DNA from 3 places in the Agrobacterium sp. 5Ca39 genome. Region 1 is predicted to be linked to each of the others. Evidence: predicted binding sites of a transcription regulator. Region 1 holds the regulator's gene; each other region holds the start of a gene.

What was found. The regulator LexA, encoded in region 1, represses DNA repair genes until DNA is damaged. The targets are predictions, from matches to a motif close to TGTTCNNNNTGTGTTCNG.
Region 2: a site for LexA is predicted at 1,135-1,152, ahead of ACZ47E_RS17835 (ATP-dependent helicase). Genes of this name have one in related genera too.
Region 3: a site for LexA is predicted at 1,512-1,529, ahead of recA (recombinase RecA). Genes of this name have one in related genera too.

The regions. Positions count from the first base shown of each region.
Region 1 covers NZ_AP026436.1:1,029,936-1,033,213, reverse strand. The annotation lists gene kdsA (3-deoxy-8-phosphooctulonate synthase) at 1-270, opposite strand, end outside; gene ACZ47E_RS05045 (VOC family protein) at 267-1,148, opposite strand; gene lexA (transcriptional repressor LexA) at 1,464-2,186, shown strand; gene ACZ47E_RS05035 (glutathione S-transferase family protein) at 2,439-3,116, shown strand; gene ACZ47E_RS05030 (ComEC/Rec2 family competence protein) at 3,136-3,278, opposite strand, start outside.
Region 2 covers NZ_AP026437.1:905,383-908,660, reverse strand. The annotation lists gene ACZ47E_RS17840 (carboxylesterase family protein) at 126-863, opposite strand; gene ACZ47E_RS17835 (ATP-dependent helicase) at 1,276-3,278, shown strand, end outside.
Region 3 covers NZ_AP026436.1:1,536,669-1,539,946, reverse strand. The annotation lists gene ACZ47E_RS07740 (pseudouridine-5'-phosphate glycosidase) at 1-371, opposite strand, end outside; gene ACZ47E_RS07735 (carbohydrate kinase family protein) at 400-1,341, opposite strand; gene recA (recombinase RecA) at 1,588-2,676, shown strand; gene ACZ47E_RS07725 (hypothetical protein) at 2,692-2,844, opposite strand; gene alaS (alanine--tRNA ligase) at 2,912-3,278, shown strand, end outside.

The DNA of each region.
Region 1 (3,278 bases):
ATCGGCAAAGACCTGCATGGCACTGTCCAGACCGATGCCACGCTTGCCGGAAAGCGAGGTGCGGTTCGCCTTGTCGAAGGATGACTTGTAAACGAGGCCGATTCCGAGCCCGTCACAAAGCTCCTTCAAGACACCCGCAATCATGAAGGCGTGCTCCCGGCTTTCCATCTGGCAGGGGCCGGCGATCAGTGAAAAACGCTCGCTATTGCAAAAGGAAACCTTGCTGGCGCCCTGGCCGGCGGTGACTTTGAGATTGTTCGTGACGCTCATCTTTTTTCCTCGAAGGCGAAATCGACGCCCTGTCCGGGTGCTGCGGGCACCACCAGACGGCCGCCCGCTTCTGCGCTGGACACGCCATTAGCAGCAAGTACCGTCGCTGTCACGGCAAGATCGTCAACGGAAAAGACGACGCCCATGCCGCGCAGGCCCTCACCGTTTTTTCCCGCAGCCTTCGGGTCGACGCCAGAAAGGGCGGGTCTTTCACTCAGCCTCACCCTTGCATTGCCGGTTTCGAAAACGACATCACCATCCGGAGACACAACGCCGTTGCAGCCGAAAACCGTTTCTATCAAGTGGGTGTCACTCCGCGTACCGGAACACAGCACGATCTCGCGAAGGCCCAGAACTCCGTTCTGGTGACGTTCCAGTGCAGCACGGTCCCCCGGCAGTGCCTGCAGGCGTTGACAACTGAAGAGGAAGAAATCCGCAGCCGATCCGCTTGCCGCGAAAGCAAGCCGGAACGCCGCCTCGCCTGACGATCCGTCCGGCATTTGCATGGGCCGCGAAAATTCGAAGACCTCGCCGGCCGATACGCCGGACGCCACGAATCTCCGGTGATCGGCACGAGCGTCAGCAGTGGAGGCCACAAGGGCAGAAAAACCTTCCTGTCCGTACGATCGCCGGAATGCCTGATCCCTGCCGGTGAAAACATCGCCTCTCTCGACCGACGCGATATAGCTGACCCGGTCAGCAATTGTCAGAGGCTCCAGATAGGTGCCATCCCTGAAGAACACACAGGCATTCTCCGTGCCGAACGGATGGAGAGCCTGTGGCGCGACCGTAAAGCCAAGGACCTTGAGCCGCGCGGCCGCTACCGCAAGGTCCCGAGCGGGCAGAACGAGATGATCGACGCGATGCCTGTCAGCCATAAATCTTGCCTTTTTGACGCGCCCGGCGCAGATGCCGGGTATTGAAGCTGACAAAAGCACGAAGAGCGCCGGGAATGCAAATGACCGGCCTGCGCGTCGATTCCGGTATCGGCAAAGGCTGGAGTTCAAGAAAGCGACGGCATCCCGCCCGTCAGTCATCGTTTCCCGCTTCGGCGTTGTCCCTAAGATCAAATCACGATCAGAGACGCATCCTTCACGAAATTTTAGGGGATTGCGGAACACATATGGAACATATAGTGTTCGTTCTGTATTTGTTTCGCGACTTCAACGACGATTCTCAAGGGTGTTTTCCTCATGCTCACGCGCAAACAGCAGGAATTGCTTCTCTTCATTCATGAAAGAATGAAAGAGTCCGGCGTGCCGCCCTCCTTCGATGAAATGAAGGACGCACTCGATCTTGCCTCCAAATCCGGCATCCACCGGCTGATCACCGCTCTGGAAGAGCGAGGGTTCATTCGCCGGCTACCTAACAGGGCGCGAGCGCTTGAAGTGATCAAGCTGCCGGAGGCCTATGTGCCCGGTGCGAGGCCGCAACGGGGCTTCTCGCCGAGCGTTATTGAAGGCAGCCTCGGCAAGCCCAAGATGCCAGAGCCCGCCCCTGCCCCAAAGGCGCCTGCGAACGATATAGCAGGCGTGGCAACCGTGCCCGTCATGGGCCGGATCGCTGCCGGTGTGCCGATCTCAGCCATTCAGAACAATACGCATGACGTGGCGGTTCCGGTGGACATGCTTGGCTCGGGCGAACATTACGCGCTCGAGGTCAAGGGCGATTCGATGATCGAGGCCGGCATCTTCGATGGCGATACCGTCATCATTCGCAACGGTAACACCGCCAATCCCGGCGATATCATCGTGGCGCTGGTGGATGACGAGGAAGCGACGCTGAAGCGCTTCCGTCGCAAAGGCGCTTCGATCGCACTTGAAGCAGCAAACCCTGCCTATGAGACCCGCATTTTCGGACCTGATCGGGTTAAAATCCAGGGCAAGCTGGTAGGGCTGATCCGCCGGTATCATTGATGCTGCTGCCGGTCCGGATAAGGCCGGAGCGGTCGATGAGCGATAAATCAGGCCTTCAAGATGAACGGCGCGTCATTCCACTCGAGTGATGCGCCTTTTCTTTTTAATGGCGGCGAAGGCGGCTTTGCCAGAGGACGTCGGCAGGGATGGCGCCCCACCCATCAATTGGCGTTATGGGAGCGATGGATTCTTTGCGATATTCCGGGCCGGGCCGCTGGTATAAAAACCCGCTTCACAATCAGGAGACCCGCAATGTACGATCTTTATATCGCCAACAAGAATTACTCCTCCTGGTCGCTGAGGCCATGGGTCCTGATGCGCACGCTCGGTATCGCCTTCGAGGAGAAACTCGTCCCGTTTGGTGAAGGCGTGTCATTCTCCACCTTTTCCCCAACTGGCAAGGTGCCTTGCCTCGTCGATGATGGCGTGACGATTTGGGAGTCACTCTCGATCGCCGAATATCTTGCCGAACGTCATCAAGGGGTATGGGCAAGCGACAAGCATGCGAGAGCCTGGTCGCGGTCGGCAGCAAGCGAAATGCATGCGGGATTTTCGTCCCTTCGCAATCTCTACCCCATGTCCGTTGGCGTTCGTGTCAGACCGAACGTCAGCGATGCCGGGCTTGCGGCGGATATAAAGCGTGTCGATGCGTTGTGGAGCGAGGGCCTGTCGAATTTCGGCGGTCCCTATCTCGCCGGTCAGAAGTTCACGGCGGTGGATGCCTTCTACTGCCCTGTGGCACTCCGTTTCCAGACGTATGGCGCAGACCTTTCTCCTGCGGCAAAAGCCTATTGTGAGCGACTGCTCGCTCTGCCTTCCATGCGCGAATGGTATGAGGCGGGACTGAAGGAGACCTGGCGTGACGCGGCACATGAAGAGGAGATCGCCGGAATCGGCGAATTGACGATGGATCTACGCGCAAAGGCCTGACGATCCTTGCCGGTGGCGATCATTGCGACGCCGCCAGCAGACGGGTGATCGTTTCAGGCAATTCACGGTCGAAACGCCCGGTTTTCCAGTCATAATATCGATGTTCACTCCACGGGCGGTTTGCGCCCGCGGTTGACGCCCGTAGCCGACCGACAACGCCGG
Region 2 (3,278 bases), on a different replicon from region 1:
GTAGGGAGTCAAGCGATAAAGTGCATTCGCTGAAAGGGTCGCAGATTATCGCAAGCCTGCGCTGCAATGGCAAAACGCGGCAGAAACGGCAATGTCAGCTGTAAAAAGCAGCGGTCTGCCCGTATTTACGGACCCGAGGGTGCTTTTTTGCCCGCAAGCTTCTGCTCAAGCAACCAAGTCCACATCGCCTCGTCGTTCAGCACTTTTCCCTCGACCGCCTGATGGTCCGTGTCCTCAAGCACGGTGAGCCGAACATTGCGCTTCAGCTCCTTAAGACGTTGCACGAGAACCACTGTATCGGATAGCGGGATGACCTCGTCATTTGCACCATGAAAGGCCCAGAAAGCCGCCTTCTCGTTCGTTCGATTGAGGTAGTGCCGAATGCCGCCGCCGGCAATCGGAACCACCGCGGCGAAAGTTTGAGGAAACTGCTCTGCCATGGACCATGCGCCGAACCCTCCCCGGCTATAGCCGATCAGATAGATGCGTTCCCGATCCACCCGGTGGTTGGCCACCACCGCCTCAAGAACGCTTGCAACACGCTCGATCGGGTAAAGTAGTTCCTCGCTCGGATTTTGCGGTGAAAACACCAGGAAGGGAAACTCACGTCCCTCCTCAATCATTTTCGGTAAGCCGCTCGACCGTAGCTTTTCGACGTCGCTGCCGCCCTGATCGCCGCCATGCAGCCAGACGACAAGAGGATAGGTCTTGTTTGAGCCGGCGTAATCCTTGGGCGTATAAAGCAGGTAGTTGAGGTCAGAAGCGATGGTGACATCGGATTTCATCGCTTTCTGTTCGGCCTGTGCAAATGTCGAGGCAGCGATTGCGGCCAGAGCGATCAGGCAGAATTTAAGTCGTCTCATGATTTTTTCCTCCCAGTGAATAAGCATCTTCCGGGGTAATGACCGTTAAACCCGATAGCGTTCAACGCTCCCGGAAAAAGCAGGAAAAGCGCCTCGGAAAACATGAAATATCTCTTTATTTCAAACCAATGAGACAACTGCCTCATCTGATTTCCGGCGATGCGCCGACAGCATATCCGCTTCCGCTCCTGAGGCAACATTCGAGGAAGAGACTTCAGAAATCGAGCTGTCAGGTGATGGCTCCAACCGGACTTGTGCAGCAAGGCCTTTACGTTCAGCATTTGTTCTGGCTTGCTGTTTGAGTCTTTGCTAATCATTGCGGCACGAAGGCCACATGGCGGCGCAGGCTCAGTCGCCCGCCGTTTTCGGGCAGGCAACTTCGCCTGGGGCAAATATCGAGGATTGGTGCAGGATGGCGGTTGCCTATCTGGAAAAACTGAACGAGCAGCAACGCAAGGCCGTGGAACATGGTGTTGGACTGGTGGATGGACATGTCGCCGGTCCGCTTCTGATCATCGCCGGCGCCGGCTCGGGAAAGACCAACACGCTGGCTCACCGTGTTGCGCATCTGATCGTGAATGGCGCCGATCCCCGCCGCATCCTGCTGATGACGTTCTCACGGCGCGCAGCTTCCGAGATGGCGCGCCGTGTCGAACGGATATGCAAGCAGGTCCTCGGGGCAAATTCGGCAATCATGACAGATGCATTGGCCTGGTCCGGCACGTTTCACGGCATTGGTGCACGGCTGTTGCGCATCTACGCCGAGCAGATCGGCCTCAACATCGATTTCACCATCCACGACAGAGAAGACAGCGCCGACCTGATGAACCTTGCCCGGCACGAATTGGGTTTTTCCAAAACCGAAAGCCGCTTTCCGACGAAGGGCACCTGTCTTGCGATCTATTCGCGCGTCGTGAATTCCCAGACACCACTCAAGGACATCCTGCGCCAGCACTATCCCTGGGTTGCCAACTGGGAAAGCGAACTCAGGGAACTGTTCGCGGCCTATGTCGAGGCCAAGCAGGTCCAGAACGTGCTCGATTACGACGATCTTCTGCTCTACTGGGCCCAGATGGTCAGCGACCCCGTTCTGGCTGACGATATAGGCAACCGCTTCGACCATGTGATGGTCGATGAATATCAGGATACCAACCGGCTGCAGGCTTCGGTGCTGATGGCGCTGAAGCCCGGTGGCCGCGGCTTGACCGTGGTGGGTGACGATGCGCAGTCGATCTATTCCTTCCGGGCGGCGACAGTGCGCAACATCCTCGATTTCCCGGCTTCCTTCAGCCCGGCGGCCGATATCATCACGCTGGATCGCAACTATCGCTCGACGCAGCCGATCCTTGCAGCCGCCAACGGGGTCATCGATCTCGCGCGCGAGCGCTTCACCAAGAACCTCTGGACCGAACGGGTATCGCTCGAGCGCCCAAGGCTCGTAACGGTCAAGGATGAAACCGAGCAGGCGAACTTCATCATCGACCAGATCCTCGCCAATCGCGAGAGCGGCATGACGCTGAAACAGCAGGCCGTGCTGTTCCGCACCTCCAGCCATAGCGGCCCGCTCGAGGTGGAACTGACCCGCCGCAACATCCCCTTCGTCAAATTCGGCGGCCTGAAATTCCTGGACAGCGCCCATGTGAAAGACATGCTGGCCGTGCTGCGCTTCGCACAGAACCCGCGCGACCGCGTCGCCGGTTTCCGGCTGCTGCAGATGCTGCCAGGCATCGGACCAAAAAAGGCTGGCAATATTCTCGAGACAATCGCGAGGGATCCCGAACCCTTGCTTGCCCTCGCCGAAATTCCGACGCCGCCGAAAACTGGCGATGACTGGACAGCCTTCACGCAAATGCTGGTGGGCCTGCGACACGCGCCGAATGACTGGCCGGGCCAGATCGGGCAGGCGCGGCTGTGGTACGAACCGCATCTGGAACGCCTGCATGAGGATGCGGACACCCGCAAGGCCGATCTGCTGCAGCTAGAGCAGATCGCCGGCGGCTACCCATCGCGCGAGCGCTTTCTGACCGAGCTGACGCTCGATCCGCCGGACGCCACCAGCGATCAGGCCGGCGTGCCGCTGCTTGACGAGGATTATCTCAGCCTCTCGACCATCCATTCCGCCAAAGGCCAAGAGTGGCGCGCCGTCTTCATCCTCAATGTGGTCGACGGCTGCATCCCCTCCGACCTCGGCGTCGGCACCACCCAGGAACTGGAGGAGGAACGCCGGCTGCTCTACGTCGCCATGACGCGCGCCAAGGACAGCCTGTCGCTGATCACGCCCCAACGCTTCTTCACAGGCGGGCAGAGTCAGCAGGGTGACCGGCATGTTTACGCCGCCAGAACCCGCTTCATCCCGGCGACGCTATTGCAATTTTTCGAAACGATGAGCTGGCCACTGGTATCGGCTGCCGCTTC
Region 3 (3,278 bases), 510 kb from region 1:
ATGCCGGCGCGGGCAGCGGCGATCATGGTCGCCGCAACCGTGGTGGCGCCGGTGCGGCGCTCGGCGATCGCAAAGGCGATATCGGCGCGCGAGACCTTCATGGCATCGGTGGTCTGGGCCAGCGCCTCGAGCTGATCCTTCTCGAGGCCGATATGCAATGTGCCGTGAATGACGGCGATGGTGGCCGGAACCGCGCCCTGATCACGGATGATCTGCTCGACGCTTTCCGCCATCTCGATATTGCCCGGATAGGGCATGCCATGGGTGATGATGGTGGATTCAAGCGCGACGATCGGCGCACCGCGCTGCTTGGCGGCGGCGACTTCTTGAGAATAGACGATGGGCAGGAGAGGGGAGATGGGGCGGGTCATTTACATTGTTCCAGTTCTTAAAAGCGGTTCATGCCAGTATTTCAGCCTGGGGAACAAGCCCCAACATGGCCTCGACACTGTCTTTTGATAGGTCGTGGGATGTCGCAAAGGGCGATTGCACGGTGATGGCCGCTGCGGCCGCGCCTCTTCTCAGAGCTTCGGCAATCGTCTTTCCTTCGGCAATCGCAGCGAGGTAGCCAGACGCCATGGCGTCGCCCGCACCGGTTACATCCTTCACTTCGCGGATGAGGGGCGGGTGGAGGATTGCTTTTTCATTTCCGTTGAAGGCCACGACTTCGCTTGCGCCGCGGGTGACGACGCCGCCGGAAAGCCCGGCCTTGCGCAGGATATCCGGCCAGTCACGAACGTCAGCGGCCGTCTCGCCGGTGAGCGCGCGCGCTTCCGCCTCGTTCATGAAGAGGATGTCGATGTCGGCCAGCGCCGCTTTCAGCTTCACGGCCTTGGCCGGCGAAATGGCTATGGCCGCCAGCGGCTTTTCGCAGGCGCGGGCCACGAGGCCAAGTGCAGCCAGCGTGTCCTCGGGCAGGTTGGCGTCGCAGAGCAGGATATCGCTTGCGGTGATGGCCTCCCGGACGGCGCGGACCTTGAGCCGGCGCGGCGTGAAGAGCTTGTAGAGATCCATGTCGGCGAGCGCGATGACGAGGTTGCCGTCACGCTCCAGAATGGCGGTATAGCTCGGTGTGCGCCGGTCGAGGAAGGTGAACGGCGTGTCCTCCACGCCAGCCTGTCGTGCAGCCTCCGCAACGGCTTCTCCCGTCACGTCGCCGCCGCGCGGGGCGATGATCCTGACTTGAAAGCCGAGCCGGGAGAGATTGCGTGCAGCGTTAAAACCGCCGCCGCCCGCCTCTTCCATCCAAGAGCCGGGGTTGCTGGCGCCCGGCGCCGTTTCAGTCTCGATCATGCCGCGCCTGTCGATATGCGCGCCGCCCAGAACGAGTATTTTCTTCACGCTTGCGTTTCCCTCTCTGGCGGATGGTAAGGCCGGACGATTCGGCCTAAACTGACGTCTTCCTGACCTCGCCTCCGGTTTGCGGCAAGGGGCCGCGCACAGAAAAACGAAAGCAGAACAAACGACTTATCACTATTTGTTTTCAATATGCTGGCTCAGCCTTGTTAAATGAGAACAAATAGAGTACATACCGTTCCCATACTGCTACATTGCCTGTGCGGCTTCAATAACCTAAAGGTGGTTCGGATGGCACAAAATTCTTTGCGTCTCGTAGAGGATAAATCGGTGGATAAAAGCAAGGCACTGGAAGCGGCGCTCTCCCAGATCGAACGGTCGTTCGGCAAGGGATCGATCATGAAGCTCGGTTCCAATGAAAATGTGGTTGAGGTGGAGACCGTTTCGACGGGTTCGCTCAGCCTGGATATCGCGCTCGGCATCGGCGGACTGCCGAAGGGGCGCATCATTGAAATTTACGGTCCGGAAAGCTCGGGTAAAACGACGCTGGCGCTGCAGACCATTGCGGAAGCCCAGAAGAAGGGCGGCATCTGCGCCTTCGTTGACGCCGAACATGCGCTTGATCCGGTCTATGCGCGCAAGCTTGGCGTGGATCTGCAGAGCCTGCTGATCTCGCAGCCGGATACGGGCGAGCAGGCGCTTGAGATCACCGATACGCTGGTGCGCTCCGGCGCGGTCGACGTTCTCGTGGTCGACTCCGTTGCGGCGCTGACGCCGCGGGCGGAAATTGAAGGTGAGATGGGCGACAGCCTGCCGGGTCTTCAGGCGCGTCTGATGAGCCAGGCGCTGCGCAAGCTGACCGCTTCGATCTCCAAGTCGAAGTGCATGGTCATCTTCATCAATCAGATCCGCATGAAGATCGGCGTCATGTTCGGTTCGCCGGAAACGACGACCGGCGGTAATGCGCTCAAGTTCTATGCTTCCGTTCGCCTCGACATCCGCCGTATCGGCGCTGTCAAGGAACGCGAAGAGGTTGTCGGCAACCAGACCCGCGTCAAGGTCGTCAAGAACAAGATGGCGCCGCCTTTCAAGCAGGTGGAATTCGACATCATGTATGGCGAAGGCGTTTCCAAGACCGGTGAGCTTGTCGACCTCGGCGTAAAAGCCGGTATCGTTGAAAAGTCGGGTGCCTGGTTCTCCTATAACAGCCAGCGTCTGGGGCAGGGGCGTGAAAACGCCAAGACCTTCCTGCGCGATAACCCCGATACGGCAAACGAGATCGAGCTGGCGCTGCGCCAGAACGCCGGCCTGATTGCGGATCGTTTCCTGCAGAATGGCGGTCCTGATTCCGGCGATGACGGCGACGGTGACGAAGGCTGATCCTGCCGTCGAGCTTCAGGCATCCGTTGCCGGATCGCCTGTCTCGATGTGAATCGAATTGAACGAAACGGGCCGTGCGATTTCTGTCGTGTGGCCCTTTTTCTTTGTCGGTACGCCTTCGCCGGTCTCCATGGCTGGACAGGGCAGGATGCGGACGATAAAAGCCATTGATTTTGCAATATAGCCATCATTTCCGATGGCGGTGATGGACTCCAGCTGTGAGCGGTGTGTGGGCATGAGCGGTGTAAATGAAATTCGGTCGACCTTCCTCGACTACTTCAAGAAGAACGGACACGAGATTGTGCCCTCCAGCCCGCTGGTGCCGCGCAACGATCCGACACTGATGTTCACCAATGCCGGCATGGTGCAGTTCAAGAACGTCTTCACCGGTCTGGAAACCCGTCCTTATTCTACTGCGGCATCCGCGCAGAAATGCGTGCGCGCTGGTGGCAAGCATAATGACCTCGACAATGTCGGTTACACCGCCCGTCACCACACCTTCTTCGAAATGCTCGGCAACTTCTCCTTTGGCGATTATTTCAAGGAAGAGGCGATCACCCACGCCTGGAACCTGATCACCAGGGAATTCGGCATCGACCGCA